Regions from separate parts of the Cupriavidus sp. FW306-1B-F12B genome, predicted to be linked through region 1. Evidence: predicted binding sites of a transcription regulator. Region 1 holds the regulator's gene; each other region holds the start of a gene.
What was found. The regulator sigma-54, encoded in region 1, starts transcription at its own class of promoters, with help from an activator protein. The targets are predictions, from matches to a motif close to TGGCANGNAANCTGCTTT.

Region 2: a site for sigma-54 is predicted at 1,566-1,583, ahead of AC3WLE_RS07935 (ethanolamine ammonia-lyase subunit EutB). Genes of this name have one in related genera too.
Region 3: a site for sigma-54 is predicted at 1,749-1,766, ahead of AC3WLE_RS29510 (pilin). Genes of this name have one in related genera too.

What each region holds. Positions count from the first base shown of each region.
Region 1 is NZ_JBYSXC010000009.1:61,429-64,687, reverse strand. Features, by position in the region: gene lptB (LPS export ABC transporter ATP-binding protein) at 1-698, shown strand, start outside; gene AC3WLE_RS16650 (RNA polymerase factor sigma-54) at 833-2,314, shown strand; gene hpf (ribosome hibernation-promoting factor, HPF/YfiA family) at 2,363-2,713, shown strand; gene ptsN (PTS IIA-like nitrogen regulatory protein PtsN) at 3,170-3,259, shown strand, end outside.
Region 2 is NZ_JBYSXC010000003.1:357,946-361,204, forward strand. Features, by position in the region: gene AC3WLE_RS07925 (FadR/GntR family transcriptional regulator) at 1-473, shown strand, start outside; gene AC3WLE_RS07930 (AI-2E family transporter) at 519-1,556, opposite strand; gene AC3WLE_RS07935 (ethanolamine ammonia-lyase subunit EutB) at 1,761-3,143, shown strand; gene eutC (ethanolamine ammonia-lyase subunit EutC) at 3,154-3,259, shown strand, end outside.
Region 3 is NZ_JBYSXC010000026.1:18,412-21,670, forward strand. Features, by position in the region: gene sucD (succinate--CoA ligase subunit alpha) at 1-584, shown strand, start outside; gene AC3WLE_RS29505 (TerC family protein) at 819-1,514, shown strand; gene AC3WLE_RS29510 (pilin) at 1,795-2,325, shown strand; gene AC3WLE_RS29515 (PglL family O-oligosaccharyltransferase) at 2,426-3,259, shown strand, end outside.

The DNA of each region.
Region 1 (3,259 bases):
GCTCGCGCACGGTGGTCAAGGACGTCTCGCTCGACGTGAAGAGCGGCGAGGTGGTCGGCCTGCTCGGGCCCAACGGCGCGGGCAAGACCACGTCGTTCTACATGATCGTGGGCCTGGTGGCGCTGGACGAAGGCGATATCGTGCTCGACGGCGACCACATCAGCGGCCTGCCGATCCACGAGCGCGCGCGCATGGGGCTGTCGTACCTGCCGCAGGAAGCCTCGGTATTCCGCAAGCTCAACGTCGAAGAGAACATCCGCGCGGTGCTGGAGCTGCAGCTGGACAAGGGCAAGCCGCTGGCCAAGGCCGAGATCGAGCGCCGCCTCGATTCGCTGCTCGACGACCTGCAGATCGCGCACCTGCGCAACAACCCGGCGCTGTCGCTGTCGGGCGGCGAGCGCCGCCGCGTGGAAATCGCGCGCGCGCTGGCGTCGTCGCCGCGCTTCATCCTGCTGGACGAACCCTTCGCCGGCGTGGACCCGATCGCCGTGGGCGAGATCCAGCGCATCGTCAGCTTCCTCAAGGCGCGCAATATCGGCGTGCTGATCACCGACCACAACGTGCGCGAGACGCTCGGCATCTGCGACCACGCCTACATCATCAGCGAAGGCACGGTGCTGGCCGCGGGCCAGCCCGAGGAAATCATCGCCAATGACGCAGTGCGGCGCGTCTACCTGGGCGAGAACTTCCGCATGTGATGCAGCGGCCTGCCATGGAGCGGCAGGCCTATTCGCGGGCGCACGTGGGCCTGCCACAGCCAGCAGCGATCAGACCGCATAAGCGATAGCAATTTCCGTTCCAACAACGGAAAGATGCGCATAGAATAGGTCGCATGAAACCGTCGCTACAGCTCCGCCTTTCCCAGCATCTGGCCCTGACCCCGCAACTGCAGCAGTCGATCCGGCTGCTGCAGCTTTCCACGCTGGAACTGCAGCAAGAGGTCGAACAGGCGCTGACGGAAAACCCTCTGCTCGAACGTGAGAACGACTGGATCGAAAGCCCGCTGCGCGTTGCGGCCGACGGCTCGGTCAACCTGCAGAGCGCACCGGCGCCCGCGCCGGCAGAGCCGCAGGGCAATGGCGAGGCCCGCGCCGATGGCGCGGCTGACGACGACAGCTATGGCGACAGCGGCAACGGCGACGACTATGGCAGCGGCGACTGGAGCCTGGACGACTTTGCCCGCCGCCCCCAGGGCGACGAGGATGAAAAAACGCCGATGCAGCTGCGTGAAGCCGAGCCCACGCTGCGCGAGTACCTGATGGAACAGCTCACGCCGCTGAAGATCTCCGCGCGCGACAAGGGCCTGGCCATCTTCCTGATCGAATCACTCGACGATGATGGCTACCTGAGCGCATCGCTTGAGGAAATCTGCACGGAGTTGCCGGAAGAACTCGAGTTCGAGATCGAGGAAGTCCACGCCATCCTCACGCTGCTGCAGAGCTTCGACCCGCCCGGCGTGGGCGCGCGCAACGCCGCCGAGTGCCTGGCCCTGCAGTTGCGGCGCCTGACGCACCCGCAGCGCGAACTGGCCCTGAACATCGTGACCAACCACCTGGAGTTGCTCGCAGTACGCGACTACACGCGGCTGAAGAAGGCGCTGCAGGTCGATGAAGCGGCGCTGAAGTCCGCACACGAACTGATCCGCTCGCTGGCGCCCTACCCCGGCCATGCATACAGCCGCCCGGAGGCGGACTTCGTGGTGCCGGACGTGTTCGTGCGCAAGGGTGGCGGCGGCTGGATCGCGCAGCTCAATCCGGATGTGATGCCGAGGCTGCGCATCAATGACATGTATGCACAAATCCTGCGTGGCGCGAAGGGTGAGTCCGGCACCGCCGGGCTGCAGCAGAAGCTGCAGGAGGCGCGCTGGCTGATCAAGAACATCCAGCAGAGGTTCGACACAATCCTGCGTGTCTCGCAGGCCATTGTCGAGCGTCAAAAGAACTTTTTCAGCCACGGCGAAATCGCCATGCGCCCCTTGGTTTTGCGGGAGATTGCCGATACACTGGGTTTACACGAGTCAACCATCTCCCGGGTGACGACCAATAAATATATGGCAACGCCGATGGGTACTTTCGAACTGAAGTACTTCTTCGGCAGCCACGTGTCCACCGAAACCGGTGGCGCGGCTTCATCAACGGCCATCCGCGCCTTGATCAAGCAACTGATAGGAGCCGAAGACCCGAGGAATCCCCTTTCCGACAGTCGCATTGCCGAACTGCTGGGCGAACAAGGCTTCGTTGTCGCACGCCGCACCGTTGCCAAGTATCGCGAAGCCCTGAAGATCCCCGCAGTCAATCTCCGCAAGTCTTTGTAGCCGAGCCCACCGCCTGCCTGGTGAGGCTCTTTCAGAAGGAGAAGCGCTATGAACTTCAAGATCAGTGGACACCACCTGGACATCACGCCCCCTCTGCGTGAGTACGTGGAAACGAAGCTGGAGCGAATCGTCAGGCATTTCGATCAAGTCATTGGCGTTAGTGTGCTGCTCTCTGTCGACAACCATAAGGAAAAGGACCGGCGTCAGTACGCGGAAATCAATCTACATCTCAAGGGCAAGGACATCTTTGTCGAAGCGCATCACGAAGACCTGTATGCAGCGATCGACGCACTCGTCGACAAGCTGGACCGTCAGGTGATCCGCTACAAGGATCGCGTGCAAGGCCACGACCGCGAAGCGGTCAAGTACCAGATGGCCGCAGCGCAAATGCAGCAATGACCGTGCCCGGCAGCCCCGCAGCGGGCTGCTGAATCAGGATTGAACAGGCAAGCCGCGCCATGAAGCGCGGCTTTTTTGCGCCCTCGCGTTCCCGGTTGCCGCCGGCATGCCGCGCCCGCACTGGCGGCGCGGCCCGGCTGTGGCGCCGGAGCCAATGCTTTTCACCCGAATGAGCAAGGGTGTTCGCAAGCGCTGCGCCAAGGTGTATGCTGCGCCATACAAAGAGAGGGAATCCTGGCCGTGCCCCGCACCGGTGCACCGGCTCCCCGCCGCGGAGGCACGATTGCATCACCATGTATCGTTCTGCACCGGCTTGCCCCGTTGCGCTGCACAATGCGGGAGTAGTCGCTGCTCTATAATGGGCCGGACGCCTCCGGCCAGGCCAACGGCAGGCCGGAGCCAGCCCACTGCCCGGCGGGGCGGTCCGCCCGCTAACTGAAATCCTGCGCATCGCCCATGAATCGTTTGGCCAAATTGCTGCCACCCGGCAACATCACCCTCGACGTCAGCGTCACCAGCAAGAAGCGTGTGTTCGAGCAGGCCGGG
Region 2 (3,259 bases), on a different contig from region 1:
TTGCCTCGCCCTGGGGCCAGCTGGTGGCCGACCACCCCGCACTGCGCGACGACATCCTGGAGTTCCGCCGCGTGCTGGAGGGCGCGACCGCGTATTTTGCGGCGCTGCGCGCGGATGCCGCTGACGTGAAGCGGATCCGCGCCCTGATGGCCGAGCTGGAACGCGCGCGCGCCGCCGACGACAAGCAGGCAGAGGCCGATGCCGATGCGCAGCTGCACGACGCCATTGCCCAGGCCTCGCACAACACCATGTTCCTGCACCTGCATACCAGCGTGATCGGCATGCTGCGCGAGCACATCACCATCAATGGCACCGGCCTGCGCGAACAGGACGACGGCGCGTCAGACCTGCTGCTGCTGCAGCACCGCACGCTGTGCGATGCGATTTGCGCGCGGCGCCCGGAAGAGGCGCGCACCGCCATGCAGACCCATATCGACTTCGTGCGCAGCCGGGTGGAGCAGGACGGCGCCTGAGCAGGTATTGGTCCTACCAGCGCCGCGGCGAGCCGGCTGCGGCACTCAGATCAGTCCGGCGCCGGCCAGTTCCCGCTTCAGGTAGGCATAGAAGATCGGTCCGGCGATCACGCCCGGGATGCCGAACAGCGTTTCCATCAGCAGCATCACCATCAGCAGTTCCCACGCCGCGGCCTGGATGCGCGCACCGATGATGCGCGCGTTCAGGAAGTACTCCAGCTTGTGGATCACCACCAGGAACACCAGCGACGCCACCGCGATCGGCAGCGACACCGACAGGGAGGCCACCACGATGGCGGTATTGGAAATCAGGTTGCCCAGCACCGGCAGCAGCCCGGCAACGAAGGTGATCACCACCAGCGTCTTGGTCAGCGGCAGGTGCACGCCAAAGAGCGGCAGCACCAGCAGCAGGTAGATCGCCGTCAGCACGGTGTTGATGGTGGAGATCTGGATCTGCGCGAAGATGAACTGCGAGAACGCCTGCTGCAGCGCGCGTGCGCGCGCCACCAGCGCCGCGGCCAGCGGACGGCGATTGGGCCGAACCACCGCGCGATACAGCGCCACCATCGCGCCGATCACCAGCCCGATCAGGATATGCACCAGCGTGCGCAGCACCTCGGCGCCCAGCTTCTGCGCCATCGCGGCATGCTCGCGCAGCGTCTCGATCAGCGTGTTGGCCAGCTCGTCCACGCCCTTGGGCAGCGCATCGCTAAGCCACGGCGGCATCTGCCCGCGCGAGCGGTCGATGATGTCGGCCACATGGTTGAGCAGCCCGTCCAGGGTATTGCCCTCGCCACTGACAAAGCGCACCAGCAGCCAGCCCGCCAGCGTCAGCCCCAGCAGGATCAGCGCCGACAGGATGGCCACGGCCAGGGCGTCGTGGCGCTGGTGCAGGCGCTGCAGGCGCGGCGCCAGCACGTCCACCAGCGAGTACAGCAGCAGCCCGGACAGCAATGCCGCCACCAGGTTGGCGTGGAGCACGGTCCACAGCGCCAGGGCGGTCAGCAGGTAGGCGACGGTGCCGACGCTGTACCACGCGGCCGGCAGCAAGCGCGGGGTGGTGGTCGGGTCGGGGTCTTTCATCGAGGTCTCCGGCATGCAAATTGCTCAAAATTTATTCTGAATTCTCGCCGATCCAGATGTTGTTCCTGAGTCAGGCCGTGTGCGCTGAGGCGATGTTGGCATCACGGCACACGCAAAGGCTGTCTATATTAGGGGGAATCGCGCCCGGCAAGGCGCCCGGCGCACCGCTGTCATCGTTTTCCCCAGAGTCCAGGAACGGAACGCATGGCCTACACCCACACCATCGGCACCCACCGCCACGTCTTTGCCGACCTGCGCACGCTGCTGGCCCGGGCCAGCCCGGCGCGCTCCGGCGACGCGCTGGCGGGCGTTGCCGCGGCCAGCGAGCAGGAGCGGATGGCCGCGCGGCTGGCGCTGGCTGAGGTGCCGCTCAAGCAGTTCCTGACCGAGGCGCTGGTGCCGTACGAGGACGACGAGGTCACGCGCCTGATCCTGGACCGGCATGATGGCGCGGCCTTTGCCGCCATCGGCGCCACTACCGTGGGCGACCTGCGCAACTGGCTGCTGCTGCATGAAACCGACAGCGCCACGCTGGCGCGGGTGGCGCCGGGCATCACCCCGGAGATGGCCGCCGCGGTCAGCAAGCTGATGCGCAACCAGGATCTGGTGGCGGTGGCGCGCAAATGCCAGGTGGTGACGCGCTTTCGCAGCACGGTGGGGCTGCCGGGCCGGCTCTCGGTGCGGCTGCAGCCCAACCACCCGACCGACGATCCCAAGGGCATTGCCGCGTCGATCATCGACGGGCTGCTCTATGGCTGCGGCGATGCCACCATCGGCGTCAACCCGGCTTCGGACAACCTGGGCGCCATCGTCTCGCTGCTGCGCATGATCGACGAGCTGCGCAGCCGCTTCGACATCCCCACGCAATCCTGCGTGCTGACCCACGTCACCAATACCCTGCGCGCGATCGGGCAGGGCGCGCCGGTGGATCTGGTGTTCCAGTCGGTGGCCGGCAGCGAGCGCGCCAACGCGGCCTTCGGCATCAGCCTGGCGCTGCTGGCCGAGGCGCACGACGCCGCGCAGGCGCTGGCGCGCGGCACCGTTGGCGACAACCTGATGTACTTCGAGACCGGGCAGGGCAGCGCACTGTCGGCCAATGCGCACCACGGCGTCGACCAGCAGACCATGGAGGCGCGCGCCTACGCGGTGGCGCGCGCGTTCGCGCCGCTGCTGGTCAATACGGTGGTGGGCTTTATCGGTCCCGAATACCTGTACGACGGCAAGCAGATCATTCGCGCCGGTCTGGAAGACCACTTCTGCGGCAAGCTGATGGGGGTGCCGATGGGCTGCGACGTCTGCTACACCAACCATGCCGAGGCCGACCAGGACGACATGGACACGCTGCTGACGCTGTTCGGCGTGGCCGGCATCAATTTCATCATGGGCGTGCCCGGCGCCGACGACATCATGCTGAACTACCAGAGCACCTCGTTCCACGATGCGCTGTACCTGCGCGAGGTGCTGGGGCTGCGCCCCGCGCCGGAGTTCGAGGCCTGGCTGCAGCGCATGGGCATTGCCGATGCCAGCGGCAGGCTGCTCGAGCCCGCCGCGCGCCAGCCGCTGCTGCAGATGGCCCACAGCCTGTAAGGTGCAGCCGATGACGGACAGACGCCCGCCACCCGCCGATCCCGCCAACGCCGATGCCGACCCGTGGCAACGCCTGCGCCAGTTCACGCGCGCGCGTGTAGCGCTGGGCCGTACCG
Region 3 (3,259 bases), on a different contig from region 1:
CCGAAGGCATCCCCGTGCGCGACATGATGGAAGTCAAGGACCGCATGCGCCGCGAGAACAAGAAGACCCTGCTGCTGGGACCGAACTGCCCGGGCCTGATCACGCCGGACGAAATCAAGATCGGCATCATGCCGGGCCATATCCACAAGAAAGGCCGCATCGGCGTGGTGTCGCGCTCGGGCACGCTGACGTACGAAGCCGTGGGCCAGCTGACCGCGCTGGGCCTGGGCCAGTCGTCGGCTGTCGGCATCGGTGGCGACCCCATCAACGGCCTGAAGCACATCGACGTGATGAAGATGTTCAACGACGATCCGGAAACGGACGCCGTGGTCATGATCGGTGAGATCGGCGGTCCGGACGAAGCTAACGCGGCTTACTGGATCAAGGAAAACATGAAGAAGCCGGTGGTTGGCTTCATCGCTGGCGTGACCGCGCCTCCGGGCAAGCGCATGGGCCACGCCGGCGCGCTGATCTCGGGCGGTGCCGATACCGCCCAGGCCAAGCTGGAAATCATGGAAGCCTGCGGTATCAAGGTGACCAAGAACCCGTCGGAGATGGGCCGCCTGCTGAAGGCAATGCTGTAAGTTGTACCTCCTCATTCCCGCTAGCGCGGGGATGAAGAACCAGACAATGCCCCCGCCCGTGCGGGGGCATTGTCGTTCTGGAGGACGGCTCGGCGTGGCTTCCGGCACGAAACATTACAAGATTGAAATCTAATCGAAAGGTTCGTGCGGTAAACAGTCATGTCCGTGTTTCGAGACATCCGAAATCCCGTCAGATGACGGGTGTGCCACCTATAAAATTCGAGGAGCCCTCTCGTGGAACTGCTGTCTTCCACCACATTCTGGATTGCGTTGGGATCGATCATCCTGACCAATATCGTCCTGTCCGGCGACAACGCGGTGGTGATCGCGCTCGCCTCGCGCAACCTGCCGCCCGCCCAGCAGAAGAAAGCCATCTTCTGGGGCAGCGCCGCCGCCATCATCATGCGCGTGGTGCTGACCGTGGCCGCGGTCAAGCTGCTGAGCCTGCCGTACCTGAAGATCGTCGGCGCCGTGCTGCTGGTCTACATCGGCGTGCAACTGCTGACCGGCGATGACGACGAGGAAGGCCACGACGGCAAGGACAATATCTGGGCCGCCATCCGCACCATCCTGATCGCGGACCTGGTGATGTCGCTCGACAATGTGGTGGCCGTGGCCGCCGCCGCGCAGAAGGGCCCCGAGGGCAGCCAGCTGATGCTGCTGATCATCGGCCTGGGCCTGTCGATCCCGCTGATCGTGTTCGGCAGCACGCTGCTGCTCAAGGTCATGGAGCGCTTCCCGGTCATCATCGTGCTGGGCGCCGCGCTGCTGGGCTACCTGGCCGGTGAAATGCTGGTCAGCGACCCGGTCGACGCCGCCTGGTTCGAAGTCCACGTGCCGCATGCCCACCTGGTATTCGGCGCCGCCGGCGCGATCCTGGTGGTGATCATGGGCAAGCTGCTGAGCCGCCGGTCGGCGCAGGCCGCCTGACGAGGTTCCGCCCAGGCGAGAAGGGCGGCCAGCGGGCCGCCCTTTTTCATTGGTGCGCCGGCAAGGCGGTCGTCGGTGCCTTGGCCAACTAACTCATGTGAGTGATCGCACATTTTGTCGGTTTGCGCGGTGGTAGGGGGGTGCAAGTGACAAATTCTGGCGCATACGGCATGCATACCCCTGATGGGTGACGAAATTTGTCGCTTTTCACCCCCTACGGATGGGGGATGCCGCTGGCACGCTTACTGCTCAATAGTCCCCGCGTCACGAAACCGAAGACGTGCAACGCTTAACCAAAATCTCTTCGAGGGGTCAAATCATGCAACGGGTACAACTGAAGAAACTGGGCCGTCGTGTCCAGAAGGGCTTTACGCTGATCGAACTGATGATCGTGGTGGCGATCGTTGGTATCCTGGCGGCCATTGCAATTCCGCAGTATCAGGATTACACGCGACGCGCACGCGTCTCTGAAGGCATTGCACTGGCTTCCTCGGCGAAGACGGCGGTTACAGAAACTTTCCAGTCGCGCGGGATTGGCGCCATGATCGCCGCCACCGGTTGGGTCGCGCCGGCCGCGACGCCGAGTGTTAACAGCGTCGCTATCGCAGATACAGGCGTGATCACCATCACTTACAATCAGGCTGTTATGGGAACGGCGGCCGCACCGACGCTCTTGTTCACTCCCGTGGACGCCGCTGGCGCAGCGATGGCCCTAGACGTGGCCGCTGGAGCAACTTGGCCCAACCAGTGGAGCTGCTCCCTCGGCGGCACCCTGCCGAACAACCTGCGTCCGGGAAACTGCCGCCCGTAACGACAGGATTGACGTAGGTTGTATGGAAAGCGCCTTCGGGCGCTTTTTCTTTGTTCACCCTGCAAGCTATCATGCGCCTTTTCCCTAAACAGCCGCGCTAATGCTGCCGTCCAGGACCTTCCTACCGTCGGCCGCCCTTTTCGCAGCAATCTTCGTCCCGCTGCTAATCTCCCGGCACACGCTGCCGCTGGCGACGTTCTACGGCGAATGGACCGCCGCGCTCTGCGCGCTCGCCGTCCTCGCTATCCATGCGGGTCGCCGCCCCGTGGCATCGCCTGGAGTGTCGCTGCCGTGGGTGACACTGCTGTTTCTCTGGCTGGTCGCCGTCGGACTTGTCTTGGGCGCCACTGGCCATCACGACATCACCGGTAGCCGCCTCACCACCATCCTCACGCTGTTCCTGGGCGCAGCGGTGACATGCGCCGCATGGTCGTACCGAGGCACGTCTGCGGCATCCACTCAGAACATCGGCGACACTCTCGCCACCGCCTTCCTCATCGCCGGCCTGCTGGGTACCCTCACGCAATGGGTGCAGTTGTTCCATCTCGAACCCCGTGCCTTCGGCCTCGTCTCCAGCTACTTTTACGACAGCAACCGCCGCCTCTGGGGCAACCTGAACCAGCCCAACCACCAGGCCACCGTTGAGGGCCTGGCGTTGGTGGCGTCAATGTGGCTGGCCTCGCGCGGCCGCCTGCGTTTCCCGATGTGGCTCGCCGCCGTGGCCCTGCTGGAAAGCGGCATCGTGCTGTCCGGATCGCGCACCGGCGTGCTGCATGTTGGCCTGGCTGCGGTCTATGCACTGGTCGCCGCGTGGCTCGCACGAGGCGAGCGGCGCGACTCGGATCCGATGCAGCGACCCGTCGGCCTGCTCGTCGCAGCAGTCTCAATGGTGGCAATGCTACTGATCCTGCAACCCGCAATCCGCGCAGCAGGG